DNA from 4 places in the Bacillus sp. JJ1566 genome. Region 1 is predicted to be linked to each of the others. Evidence: riboswitches for the same ligand, from Rfam matches in the RefSeq annotation. Region 1 holds a riboswitch; each other region holds the start of a gene.

Region 1 (3,199 bases):
TTCTTGCGATTTATGTTCTTATTTCCATCATTCGCAAAATCTTCGTAATGATCAAAGATCGCAAGAAAAATGAGGCTGATCAATGGCGTCGCTAATTCTTTCGGAACAAGAAATCATTAATGCCGTCTGTGTTTATATCGGCTTAAAAAAGCAAGTAAAGCCAGAAGAGGTTGAAGTAGAGCTCATGTATGACGATGACTATGGGTTCTCCGCAGAGGTTTATGTGAACGATCGAAAACAGGTCCTTATTATGGCGAACCTAATTGAAGCAATTCGTTTATGGCTTGGCGAATTTCTAAACAGAGACCCGTATGCCGGGATCAAACTTGTGTTAGACGATGAAGAAGGCATTATTGCCCATATTAACTAAGAAAAGCGCAAGCGCCTTGTTCAGCCCCGACAAGCATAAGAAAAGCCGGCCAGAAGGATGCCCTTTATCCTTCTTGGCGGATTGGCTTATGACCTCGAGGGGCTAGGCGCTGGAGCTAGACAACGAGTAAAAAGCTCATCCATTTGGATGAGCTTTTATTAATGAGCCACGACCATGCGATTTTTTCCACTTTCTTTTGCAGCATAAAGCGCTTGGTCTGCTGCTTTTTTCAAAGAATCAACAGTTGTTCCATTATATGGAAATACACCAACGCCCGTACTAATCGAAACCGTAATTTTTTCATCATTAATGATCAGTGGGTGTTCGCGATAGTACCCCTTTAGCGTTTCGTAGATTTCCTCCACACCCATATCGATTTGGGATTTAATGAGAATCATGAATTCATCGCCCGCATAACGATAGCCTTCTATCTTATCATTACATAGCGTTTTTATTCCATCTGCAAGTATCTTTAAATATAAATCTCCAGCATCATGGCCGAAGTGGTCATTGACTTGTTTTAAATCATCTGAATCAATCATCATAACTGTAATTTCGTTATTTTCGTTTCGAATTAAATGTGCTAAATCCTCATGGAAAGCACGGTGATTTTTTAAATCTGTTAATTCATCGGTACGAGACATCGTATAAATTTTCGCATATAATCGAGCTGTTTCAATCGAGTTGATAACTTGAGCACCAATCATTTGCAAGAGGTCCTCGTGCTCCTTCCGATAGGCGAAGTCCTTAAAGCTTTGGGTCGAAATCACACCTTTAACTTGGTCATCAATTACAACTGGTACGAAAAGACAGGACCTTGTATCTTTGTCCCCCTCCCCCATTTTTGTATTAAATTCGATGTTTTGGTTTTGATGCTTGAGGTGAATGATTTCTCTTGTTTTAATAACCTTTGATGTGTAATTTTCACCAAAGTCCACGATACTAGGAGGAGCCGGTTCTCCATTATCCATAATAAAAATAAATTGGATATGCGTATCACCTGGATTATGCAAGGCAATATAAAATGCATCTGCTGGCATAACACGTGAAACCATCTCATAGGACTTTTGAAGAAGAACGCTTTCATTTAGGGTTTTACTGCAAATTTGGGCAAATTCATGAAGGATACGGTAATGCTTGTTCATCCAATGCATATTTTCCATTTGTTCGTTCATTTGTTGGAGTTGGGTTAAAAGGGTGCTGGTAATCTCATGTTCTTCTTGTTCTTGACTGGCCGCGTCAAAAAAGCTACGAATCTCATCGGAAATCAAATTCTTTTCGGAACCAACCTTTGCGATTAGTTCACTAATTTTTTTTAGTACGTTCAGATTCTGGATGTATTTCTCCATTTGTAATCACTTCCAAAATTTTATAGAGGGAGTTCTAAAAGAATAACAAGCGCTCCCTTATCCAAAAATCTAGTAGAATAGTAGCAACAAAATTATATAATGGTATAAAAAAAGACTAATCAAATACCGATTAATCTTCGTTCTTACGATACGAGTTATACTCGGCAACTGGCTGGCATGTCCAAAAACCGGATGTTCAAAAAGGTAGTCGATTCCTTCTTTTTAAACTCATGGACTAAGCCCCTATAGTTTTGCGTCTTCATCTTTCAATGAATTTGCCTTTACTTTATTCAATTACCCTACTAAAGAAAGAGTATTTTAAATTGTACTATAATTATATTTCTATTTTCGCTTTAGGTCAATGAAATTGGCCTAACATTTTTCTAAATATGTGAATATTTTCCTATTACTAATATCCTAGTTAATCCCTCTCGATTATTTTCAACAGTGAAACCCATATTTTTACACCTTGACTATTGTGATTGTTATTGAATTTTTTACCGGTTCGTGTATAATTATGCCGGATTACATAAAATCCTATCACTTTAATTTAATAGAAAGAAGGGGGTTGCTATGAAAAGTATACCTATTATCCAGTTTAAAAATGTAACGAAACAATATGATAATGACCAACCTGTCCTCAACAATGTCAGCTTTGAAATTGAAAGAGGAAAGTTTTATACCCTTCTTGGTCCTTCCGGATGTGGAAAAACAACAATATTACGTTTGATTGCAGGATTTATTGAACCCTCAGATGGAGAGGTTTATTTTAATGGAAAAAAAGTAAATACGACACCTGCCAATAAACGTCAGGTTAATACGGTATTTCAGGATTATGCCTTATTTCCACATCTTAATGTATATGAAAATGTTGCCTTTGGCTTACGAATAAAAAAAATGAAGCAATCTGAAATCGATAAAAAAGTGAAGGAAGCTTTAAGCTTCGTCAATCTTACTGGCTATGAAAATCGTGAAATTAAAGAAATGTCTGGTGGACAGAGACAACGTGTTGCAATTGCTCGCGCGATTGTCAATGAGCCGGAGATTATTTTATTGGACGAGCCCTTATCTGCGCTCGATTTAAAGCTTCGTACAGAAATGCAGTATGAGCTTCGCGACCTTCAGAAGCGCCTTGGCATTACCTTTATCTTTGTCACACATGATCAAGAGGAAGCTCTTGCTATGTCTGATGAGATTTTTGTATTGGATAAAGGAAAGATTCAACAAAGTGGCAGTCCGATAGATATTTATGATGAACCAATCAACCGCTTTGTTGCAGATTTTATTGGAGAATCTAATATCGTAACAGGAAAAATGCACAAGGATTTCCTAGTTGAATTTGTTGGAAAAACATTTGATTGTGTTGACCAAGGCTTTTCTGACAAAGAACAAGTTGATATTGTCATCCGTCCTGAAGATCTAGAAATTACCTCTGTTGAAAAAGGAAAGCTACAGGTTGTTGTAGACTCTCAGCTTTTTA
Region 2 (3,199 bases), on a different contig from region 1:
CCACTGTTAAAGTAGTACCATGTGCCACCGTCATTGAACCATCCTGTTGCCATTGAGCCACTATTATTAAAGTAATACCAGATATTATTTACTTTTTGCCAATTAGTCATCATCGCACCACTACTATTAAGGTAATACCAAGAACCATTTTCCAGCAACCAACCCGTTTTCATAAAACCATCGGTTCCCAAGTAATACCAAGTGCTACCGTCCAGAATCCAACCAGTTTGTTGTATTCCGTCTTCATAATAAACCCACTGACCGTTTTTCAACTCCCATCCATTTTCAATCAAAGCAAAATTCATACCATATTGATCTGCATATTCCTTTGCACCTGATGAGGCATGGCTATAAATTGTTATATTTTTGTTTATTGGTTGAGAATTCTCATGGATTAGAATTCCAGAGCCACCGAATTCAAAAAGATTAATAATTGTATCCTTCCCTTGAATAACCACCTCATGTAGAGTACCGTGTCTAAATAGATAATCATCAATCTTATTAACACTGCTTGGAATAACTAACTTTGTTAATCCTTTTGTAGAAATAAATGCATCGTAACGTATTGATTCTGTTCCTTCTGCAACTTCACCAGAAGCTGTACCAATAATTAATTGTTTACCATCTTTGGTATACATTCCTTTTCCATCGATATCTTTAAAGTTTGGATGATCTGTATCTACCTTAATGGTTTGGAGTGGGTTTTTCCCAAACGCTACAGATGCAAAAGAATTAGTAGGACTAAAGCTTATGTTACTTCCAATTATTAATTCTGAAATTTCGTTATCATAAAAGGCTGCTTTTCCAATATATTTTATGGTACTAGGAAGCTTTATATTGGTTAAGACCATACCTAATAATGCTTGATCACCGATCATTTCCGTTCCCTCATTAATTTGGCCAGACATTGTACCTTGAATTAATACTTTTCCATCCTTCGAATATAAACCTTTTCCATCAATGTCCTTAAAGTAGAGATTATCAGGATCTACCTCAATAGATTCTAAAACGTTTCTAGTAAAAACTGCTTGCCCGAGGCTTTTTACATTACTAGGAATATATACATTCGTGATTTTAACCCCATTAAGAAACCCATTAAATGCAAAATCATCGATTTCAACAACTGCTTTGCCATCAATTTCATTTGGTATGTTGACATTTGTGTCAGTCCCTATGTATCTCGTAATCGTAACCGTGTTATCTCCATTATCTACCCATTCAAACTCCTCGTTGATTGGAGTCGTACCTTGTACCTCTGCTTTCGTTATAGGACTCATGAATTGGAAAGCTCCTATTAAAAATATAGTAAAAAGTAGTGTTAACACCTTTTTACTTGTTGGTTTGATTTCAACTGGTTCTAACATTAAATTATTCCCTCTCTTTTTTCATCATTTTTCACCTATTCACCTGCAAAAAAAAAACACCCTAAAAAGGGCATCACAATTCTTAGCTTGCAACTGGCTGGCAATTCTAAAATCCGAAGTAGCCCCTCTAGCTTTGCGTCCTACTCTTTCAAGTAGTTTGCCATAAAAATAGGTATTTTTAACTATATCTAATAGTATAAACTAAATTGGTAGTTTAGGAAATACCTGGGACAAGGGGACAGGTTCCTCGTCCCACCATATTTTTACAGGGACAAGGGACCTGTCCCTCTGTCCCAATCTAGTTAATCCAAGCTCCATTTGCATTGAATTTATAGCCATTTATAGTAGTATTGGCTGCCATTTGACCGCCACTATAGAAGTAATACCACTTGTTTCCTATCAACTGCCCTCCTTTTATTCCCGTTTATATAACCCGTAAAGAGATGCGGGAAACCCTCCTCGTTCTTTTCAATCAATTTTTTGTTCATTAGTTTCATAATTCTGGGTTAATCCTATCAACCTTACTTTTCTTATTTATCCTCGCACAATAAGCAGTAGTCCACCCTATTCATTTAATGGTCCAGTCACCTCAAGGCAATCTCCACTATACGCGTCAAGCTTAACCATTAGTTCTTCTCCATTTTTAGTTATCAGAGTTATATTGAACTCGCGTTTATTCGTTATTTGATTAAAAAAACCGTTCTTTTGATCAATGGAAAGTTTCTCTGCTTCAATATAGGGCCAATTCATTTCCTTGGATTCTATTCCCAATCTTTTTGGTGGAACAAACAAGCACAAAGCTGCATAATCTGTGGCTTTCTCTGTTGTCATTATTGGCTTTTGGTATTCATATGCAAAATAAATAGTAAGTAAAAATAAAATTCGCAAGCTCTTTTTCTTCCAATCTTTGGCCTTAAACACGCTTCGATCACCCTATCCTATACCATATAAAAATGTAATTCGACAATCCCTCCAAAACTCCTGCACAAATAGCACGTGGGTGCAGGAATTTCAGTGCATGATTCAAGAATTATGATTTTGCGAAACTCGAAGACGATGGAAGGGTACTGGATTTAAAGTTTCAAACGGATATAACAACAGAAGATAAATATGTAATTGCTCTTATGCACGTGTGGCTGCGGCGTTGAAAAAAGCCGAGGAAGTTGCTAGTGATGACAAAGAAAACGTTGAAATTGAAAAAGACACTAATTCTACAGACCTAATGGTGATCTTGAGTACAATGAAAATGGGTAGACGAGGGGGGCGATTTTGAAGGTCAGCCGTCCAATTCCTCGGTCAAAATACGAGGGGATTAGACTCTAGATTTCCACTTAGCAAACGGTACTAGTGACAATCGCTGTAAAATAAGGTCATGGGTGGGGATGTTGGTAAAATCCAGTGACAGTTAACACAATAGTGCCCTTTTACAAAGTTGATTAACAACTTCCTGGTTGTTCCAATAAGCAAATAAACTTACGACATTTAAAATAGCTGGGACAAGGGACCTGTCCCTCTGTCCCTACTTTCCCTTTTTTATTTTGTATGTAATTAATTCTCTTATGAATAAGAAGCCGAGGATGACGATTCGGATTGCTTTAAATAGTCCACCTTTATTTTTGCTCATCTTTTATCTAACCTCCACCCCTTATCATACAGTATTCTAGTCGATAAATAAAAAAGCTCTACCTTGGGTTTTGGAAACATTTGTAGTACCACTGGATTACAGAATTTTTCCTGGGACAAGGGACCTGTCCCCCTGTCCCAAAAAAACCGAAGAGCATGATAATTCTCATGCTCTCCGGTTCATTTAACTAGAATACAATATTTTCCCTGGG
Region 3 (3,199 bases), on a different contig from region 1:
CAGTTATAAGCCTTCAGATGGATTGTTTAAAGGCAAAAGAAATAACAGGGCAGGTTGATCAAAAAACGATAAAGATTGAAAATGGAATTGAATGTAAGAAAGTGTATTTTAGATATAGAGAAAGTGATCAGAAATATGCGCTAAAGGGGATTGATGTGTTCATTCCCTCATACCAAATGACAGCAATTGTTGGGCGGTCTGGTGCTGGAAAAAGTACACTAATTGATTTATTAATGGGCTTAAATCAACAAGAAAATGGTCAGGTTTTACTTGATGGTGTACCTCTATCTGAATCAAACTTGTTATCGCTTAGGCGTTCGATAAGCTATGTTCCACAAGATCCATTTTTGTTTAATGTAAGTATTAGGGAAAACTTAGAAATTCTAAACCAAGATGCTACTGATGAACAACTATGGGAGGCACTTGAGTTTGCTTCTGCAGCAGATTTTGTGCGTAGGCTTCCTCAAGGTCTTGATACACTAATTGGCGACCGGGGAATTCGTCTCTCTGGAGGAGAGCGCCAAAGGATTGTTCTTGCGAGGGCAATATTGCGTAATCCTTCTATATTAGTATTGGATGAAGCTACTAGTGCACTAGACACTGAAAATGAATCAAATATTCAAGAAGCCTTAGAAAAATTAAAAGGGAAAATGACAATCATTGTTATTGCGCATCGTTTGTCAACTATACGAAATGCGGATCAGGTTATTGTATTAGAGCAAGGAGAAGTAATTCAACAAGGTAATTTTAACCAACTTGCGAATGATAAACGAGGAATGTTTAGTCATCTCCTAGGAAAGCAAATGGAAGCTACTTTATAAAATATTTACCTTGAGTGGTCTTTTAATCGAGAAGTTTGGAGAAAATGTTAAAAGTACTTATAGTGAGTATGGTATTTTGAAAAAGAAAGTAGGTATTACATGCTACTCCGAGCTTCTCTAAGGCTTTTACCCGTAATATATATGACGTGGATTTGGTTACAATCAAGTCATTTTAATCCTAGCAAATTAGAAGGGATTCATGTTCAAATTGGTGTACCTATCTATTTATTGTTAGGTGCTGCGCTCGAAATTGGTCATCTGTTTCAGTTTGCGATTTTATACGCATTATTGGTGATGGCTTTCCTGACCTTTGGAAAGTTATCACTTAGGATAGAAATTCTCCTATTTACAATCTCAGTTTTATACGGTGCCCTAGATGAAATCCATCAATACTATGTCCCATTCAGATCTTTTTCGGTAACTGATTTGATAAAAGACACGATTGGTGTCATTGTAGTTTCATATATCATCCACAAAAAATATTTTCATCACCAACAATCAAGGATTAGCAAATTTTTAAGAGGGATAACAGGTCTAAATAAGAATATATCCCTATAAAAAAGCCCTTCAAGAGATGAAGTTTTTTCACTCTTCTGAAGGGCTTTTTATTATTTGTTATTGGTATTCTTCCATTTGTTAAATTCTAAGAACGCTTTAAATTCTTCCTTTGAAACACCGGATTTCATTGCTTCTTGTACTAGTTGGGTCCAATCAGAATCAAGATCTTCTATTTGAACTTCGTGATCCTCTTCATGGAGTAGAGTGTTCACTGATACCCCAAGGACCGCAGAGATTTTCTCTAAAAATTGAATAGAAGGATTTGATTGAAGGTTGCGTTCCATTGAACTTAGATATGATTTAGCAACCCCAGCTCTATCAGCTAATTCAGATAGGGATAATTTTCTTTGCAAACGGTATTGTTTGATACGTTGACCAATCATTAAATCCACCTTCCTCCATTTATGATTATAACATAAAATGAAGAGGTTTGTTTTATATGAAGAACGTTTTTGTCAAAAATATTGTAAGATTAAGTGTTTTACCGAAGTTAGAGTGGGTTTCTCTGTTCTTTATCCAATCAATGAGTCAAGTCCGTCAGCTTTTTCTGCAAAGAACGCTTTGATTTCATTCACACTAATTCCCATATCTAGTGCTTCTAAAATTAGGTCTACCCATTCCTGATCAAGTGTTTCGTTTTCTACTTTTATCATACTTTCCAATACCCTCCCAAAATACATTAGTATTCCAGGCAGTCCAGCCATCATAATTGAAATTTCCAACCTTAGACCTGTGACTTTGCGTCCCTATTTTTCAATAAGTTTGCCTTTGTCTGTTGAAGCTCCGCCGACTGACCTAAAACGATAGTCCATATATGTATAGAACCTTTGTATTACATTTAGAAGTATAATTCATAAAAAACATCTTTTATGTAAAAAACTGTCGATGTCAAAATATTTACAAAATAAAATTAATTGCTTGTTTACTCCCTCGAAAAATGGATACTTTTCACCAATGGTGTAGGAAAAACTCGAAAGATAAGAAAAAAGACCTAGGAATTGTTAACTAAATGGAAGGGAGGGTTAATAAATATCTATTTTACATAAGATTTTTTGTAAAAATTCCAATTAAATGTAAGGTATTTGTCGAACGATTTTTTAAGTAATTTCATAAAAATATGTAACCTACCCCCAAAAATGAGGATAGGCCATTTTTACATTGTATTTTGACATAGATAAAACAATCCGCCATTGATAATTTCGACAAGGATTTTCGGTTCGTATTGGTCCTTGAGTGCTTCTTTTTCAATTTCATAGCTTTCTGGCTTTTCGTCGATTCCTTCATAAAAAGCATCTAACAGGGTTAAATCTTCATCCCAACGTTTTCTTGCTTCATCAGCCCATGCGTGAGTTTGTGATTCCGCATAGCCTCTCACATATTGCTGAAGTCGATTAACACCACTTTGTGGCTTAACCAGTGGTGACATCGTATACGTTAAATCTGGTATTTTTGGAGTGAGTGGCAGCTTTTCCACTTTTTCCTGAAAATCCTCAACAATGATTCCATTAATGAGTTGTAAGCCAAGCGACATCAATACATCACGCTTACGGTCACTCTTATACGAAACCTTCACATTTAACCCAAGCCAAGGGTATAGAGGTGTATTACCTTGGGCACCGGGTGGTTTTTGTTGATACAACCGAATGTAGCTTGCTAGCTTTTTTGTTGATTCAAAAATTTGATGTAAGCGGGGAGCTCCGAAATGGATAAAGTCACCCTTTACATTTTCAGGTGCTTGGTCCCGGTCCGTAATTAATGTTAACTTCATCGGATTCGGTTCTCCACCTGTTTTTTCAACATATGTCCAATAAAAGGGACGG
Region 4 (3,199 bases), on a different contig from region 1:
CTCCAACACAAATTTTTTGTTTGAATCGGAAGAATATTGAATTTCAACTCATAGTGTGAGTATCATTCTCCATTCTTCAGCGGCCCAGCCACCATAGTGATTACCATCACAGTAGGTCTGTAGCTTTGCGTCCTAATTTTTCAACTAGTTTGCCTTTGTTGCAGAATGAGAACGATTTTTGACTCTTTATATCTTTGTATATTTGCGTCGTCTATCACTCTCTGAAACTCATATTACCTTGCTAATCAAAAAAAGGGTACACATCAAATATTTCCAATAATAAACCCACTATTAACCAACTGTGATTTTCTTCAAGGAAGTAAAATGAATTATTTAAAAGGGTAATAAAATTTTAATTTGCTTTTGTTGGAGTTAAGTATTAGTAGAAAAAAACCAATAGTCCATCTGTATTATCACTGCATTTTCTTTCAAACTATTTAATTTGGAAGACGATCTGTTGTTTATTAGGTTTCGTCACCAGAAAAGTAAGCTCCCCATCACATTGATGGGGCTTTATGTTCAAATTTATGGTCTTTCTTTTGATCTTTTTAGGTCTTCCCATCGGTACAACCTTTACTTACCCCGATCTCCCATTATCTTTTGGGTTTCTTATATTTCCTCATTTTTAATAGAAAGCGACTGTTCAAAGGTTTGAGTGTTTTCATCTGCATCGACTGTAAACGTGCCATCGTAACCAGTTTCTCCTGACTCAGTCATTAATTAATCTTGTTTGCAAAGTACTTGTCTTTATTACGACTATGCAAAAAAATTTAATGAATTAACAAATTAATATGTGATAAAAAAGCACAGAAGAAGGGAATTATTTAGATATTTAATAATACAAAATATTTTATGGTACTTCCTGGTATTTGGCTTACGTTGTTGAATATATAGTGCTTTTGTCTTAATCTTTATACTACTAATATATTATATATGGTTAATAAGTTCTATAACGATATAGGCAAACTTATCTAAAGGTAAGGACGCAAAGCCACGAGCCTAAAGCAACAATGCAATGGTAGTCGGGTTACCTAAAATAGTCGGAAGGAAAGGATAACTCCCGTTTTCGGTGCAGTTATCTTTTTTCTAATAAACATGGTTAAAATAACGGATAAACAAAATAGTAATGCCTATCTAGTATAACTACACTATCCTTCCTAGAAGAATATAGGACCCCCTTCCTATTAGGAAATAAGAACCCCTTCCTATATGAATAGGAATCAAAGGTGATTCTTTTTTTTGACAAATTACGGCAAAATTAGCATGTAAGCACCAATAGTAAGAAAGTCTTGTGTAAATTAGTACTTTTTATCATAAACAACATAGGGATATGATTATGAATTTCAATCTTATCTAAATGTTTGAGCAAAAACGTTTTTGAAATACAACATAGACACTAACGCATTTTAATAGTTTCGAATACAGTTTGTTACATAAAAATATGCCGTGATTTAAAGGGGGATACAAATGGCTAAATTATCTTTTTTTAAACAACTTACTATGTTTTCAAATGATGAAAAATTTTTATCTACGAAAAATACTGAAATTGGGAATGATTTATTTCTAATAAAAGAACTAATAGATAATCATCCACATGCAGTTTTAGCATTTGATGGGAATGGGAAACTATTGCACTTTAACCAGTCGGTAATTAAGGCATTCGGATATAGTGAAAAGGAATTACCGAGTAAGATACAACAGTATTTTTATAGTAATGACAAATATAAAAGAAAAAAATATTTTCAACTTGCATTACAGGGGAAACCACAAAATTATCAAACGGCTATCTCACAGGCAAATGGGAATTTAATTAATATCGATGTTAATCTAATACCAATCATCAGTGATCGGGAAACGGCAATTGTTTATGCGTTTGCAAGAGATATAACAAAGTACGTTGAACATGAAAAAGAATTGGTCAAAATCAAAAGTAGCCTTGAATTAGCGCAAAAAGTAGGTGCAATCGGAAGCTATGATTATGACATTATGGAGGATGAAGCATATTGGTCGAATCAGATGTATGTGCTATACGGAATTGAAAATATTGAGGTATTTGTACCAACATTTGATAGTATTACAGAACTTGCTCATCCCGATGATCGGGAAAAATTTAAAAAAGCTATTCTATCTGCTATTGAAGAAAGACGAAATTTTGGTTTTGAATTTAGAATTCTTCGTAAGGATGGGACAACGATTCATCTATATAACCAAGCGGATGTAATCTTAGACGAAAATAGGAAACCAGTTCGATTTATAGGTACTGTTCAAGATATCACCAAAAGAAAGGTGATAGAACTAAAGCTTAAAGAAAGTGAAAATCAGGTTGAACATATTTTTGATAATTTGGATGCAGGTATTTGGTCTTTTGACATAAAAAAAGGTGACTACAATTTGGTATCCAAGGGAGTTGAGGCGATTACAGGGTATTCTCCGTCTGACTTCGGGAATCAAATTACTTGGGATTCACTAATCCATCCGGATGATTATACTGAATTTCATAATATACAACATAAAAAATTAAAAGGTGAAAATCTCTATCATCAATACCGCATTATTCATAGAAATGGGGAGGTTGTGTGGGTTCAAGATCAAACACTTCCTGTCCTTAACAAAAATGGTGAAGTCATTAGGTTTGACGGTATTATTTCAAATATTACAGAACAGAAAGAATATGAAAAAAGAATTCAATATTTGGCTTTTCACGATTATTTAACAAAACTACCAAATAGAATGCTTTTTGAAAATAAAATAAATGAATTAATCACAGCTTCAGAACATGTTAAAAAACACGTTTCAATTCTTTATATAGATTTAGATCGTTTTCGAAATATAAATGAATCACTAGGGCACCAAATCGGGGACAAATTACTATACGAATTTAGTCAAAGAGTAAATATGTTATTAAACAAAAACTCATTATTTGCAAGACTAGGTGGAGATGAATTTGGTATTATCTTTTGGGATTACGAAGACTCAGACTACCCGATTAATGCCGCCAAATCTATCATTGACTGTCTAGACCTTCCATTTATTATTGAAGATTTCGAATTACTCATAACTACAAGTGTTGGGATAAGTACATTTCCCGAGAATGGAAAAACCATTGAGGAATTAATAAAAAATGCAGATGCAGCTTTGTATAGGGCAAAGGCAAACGGAAAAAATACGTATCAAATCTATTCCTCCTCGTTAAGTATTA

Evidence for each region. A riboswitch is a leader RNA that binds a small molecule or an ion and turns the genes downstream of it on or off. The one in region 1 is predicted to bind cyclic di-GMP.
Region 2: another riboswitch for cyclic di-GMP. It lies ahead of V7112_RS05480 (leucine-rich repeat protein); the one in region 1 lies ahead of V7112_RS05885 (sensor domain-containing diguanylate cyclase).
Region 3: another riboswitch for cyclic di-GMP. It lies ahead of V7112_RS22010 (anti-repressor SinI family protein); the one in region 1 lies ahead of V7112_RS05885 (sensor domain-containing diguanylate cyclase).
Region 4: another riboswitch for cyclic di-GMP. It lies ahead of V7112_RS07830 (EAL domain-containing protein); the one in region 1 lies ahead of V7112_RS05885 (sensor domain-containing diguanylate cyclase).

The regions. Positions count from the first base shown of each region.
Region 1 covers NZ_JBALOP010000010.1:71,113-74,311, forward strand. Annotated here, with positions in the region: gene V7112_RS05875 (hypothetical protein) at 1-95, shown strand, start outside; gene V7112_RS05880 (YxcD family protein) at 83-370, shown strand; gene V7112_RS05885 (sensor domain-containing diguanylate cyclase) at 529-1,719, opposite strand; cyclic di-GMP riboswitch class I at 1,882-2,009, opposite strand; gene V7112_RS05890 (ABC transporter ATP-binding protein) at 2,293-3,199, shown strand, end outside.
Region 2 covers NZ_JBALOP010000008.1:59,120-62,318, reverse strand. Annotated here, with positions in the region: partial or broken gene V7112_RS05480 (leucine-rich repeat protein) at 1-1,364, opposite strand, end outside; cyclic di-GMP riboswitch class I at 1,450-1,536, opposite strand; gene V7112_RS05475 (hypothetical protein) at 1,663-1,767, opposite strand; gene V7112_RS05470 (hypothetical protein) at 1,929-2,285, opposite strand.
Region 3 covers NZ_JBALOP010000066.1:6,609-9,807, reverse strand. Annotated here, with positions in the region: gene V7112_RS22025 (ABC transporter ATP-binding protein) at 1-821, shown strand, start outside; gene V7112_RS22020 (VanZ family protein) at 921-1,379, shown strand; gene V7112_RS22015 (helix-turn-helix domain-containing protein) at 1,430-1,762, opposite strand; gene V7112_RS22010 (anti-repressor SinI family protein) at 1,892-2,032, opposite strand; cyclic di-GMP riboswitch class I at 2,067-2,156, opposite strand; gene V7112_RS22005 (YqhG family protein) at 2,533-3,199, opposite strand, start outside.
Region 4 covers NZ_JBALOP010000015.1:103,736-106,934, reverse strand. Annotated here, with positions in the region: cyclic di-GMP riboswitch class I at 76-164, opposite strand; cyclic di-GMP riboswitch class I at 951-1,035, shown strand; gene V7112_RS07830 (EAL domain-containing protein) at 1,468-3,199, shown strand, end outside.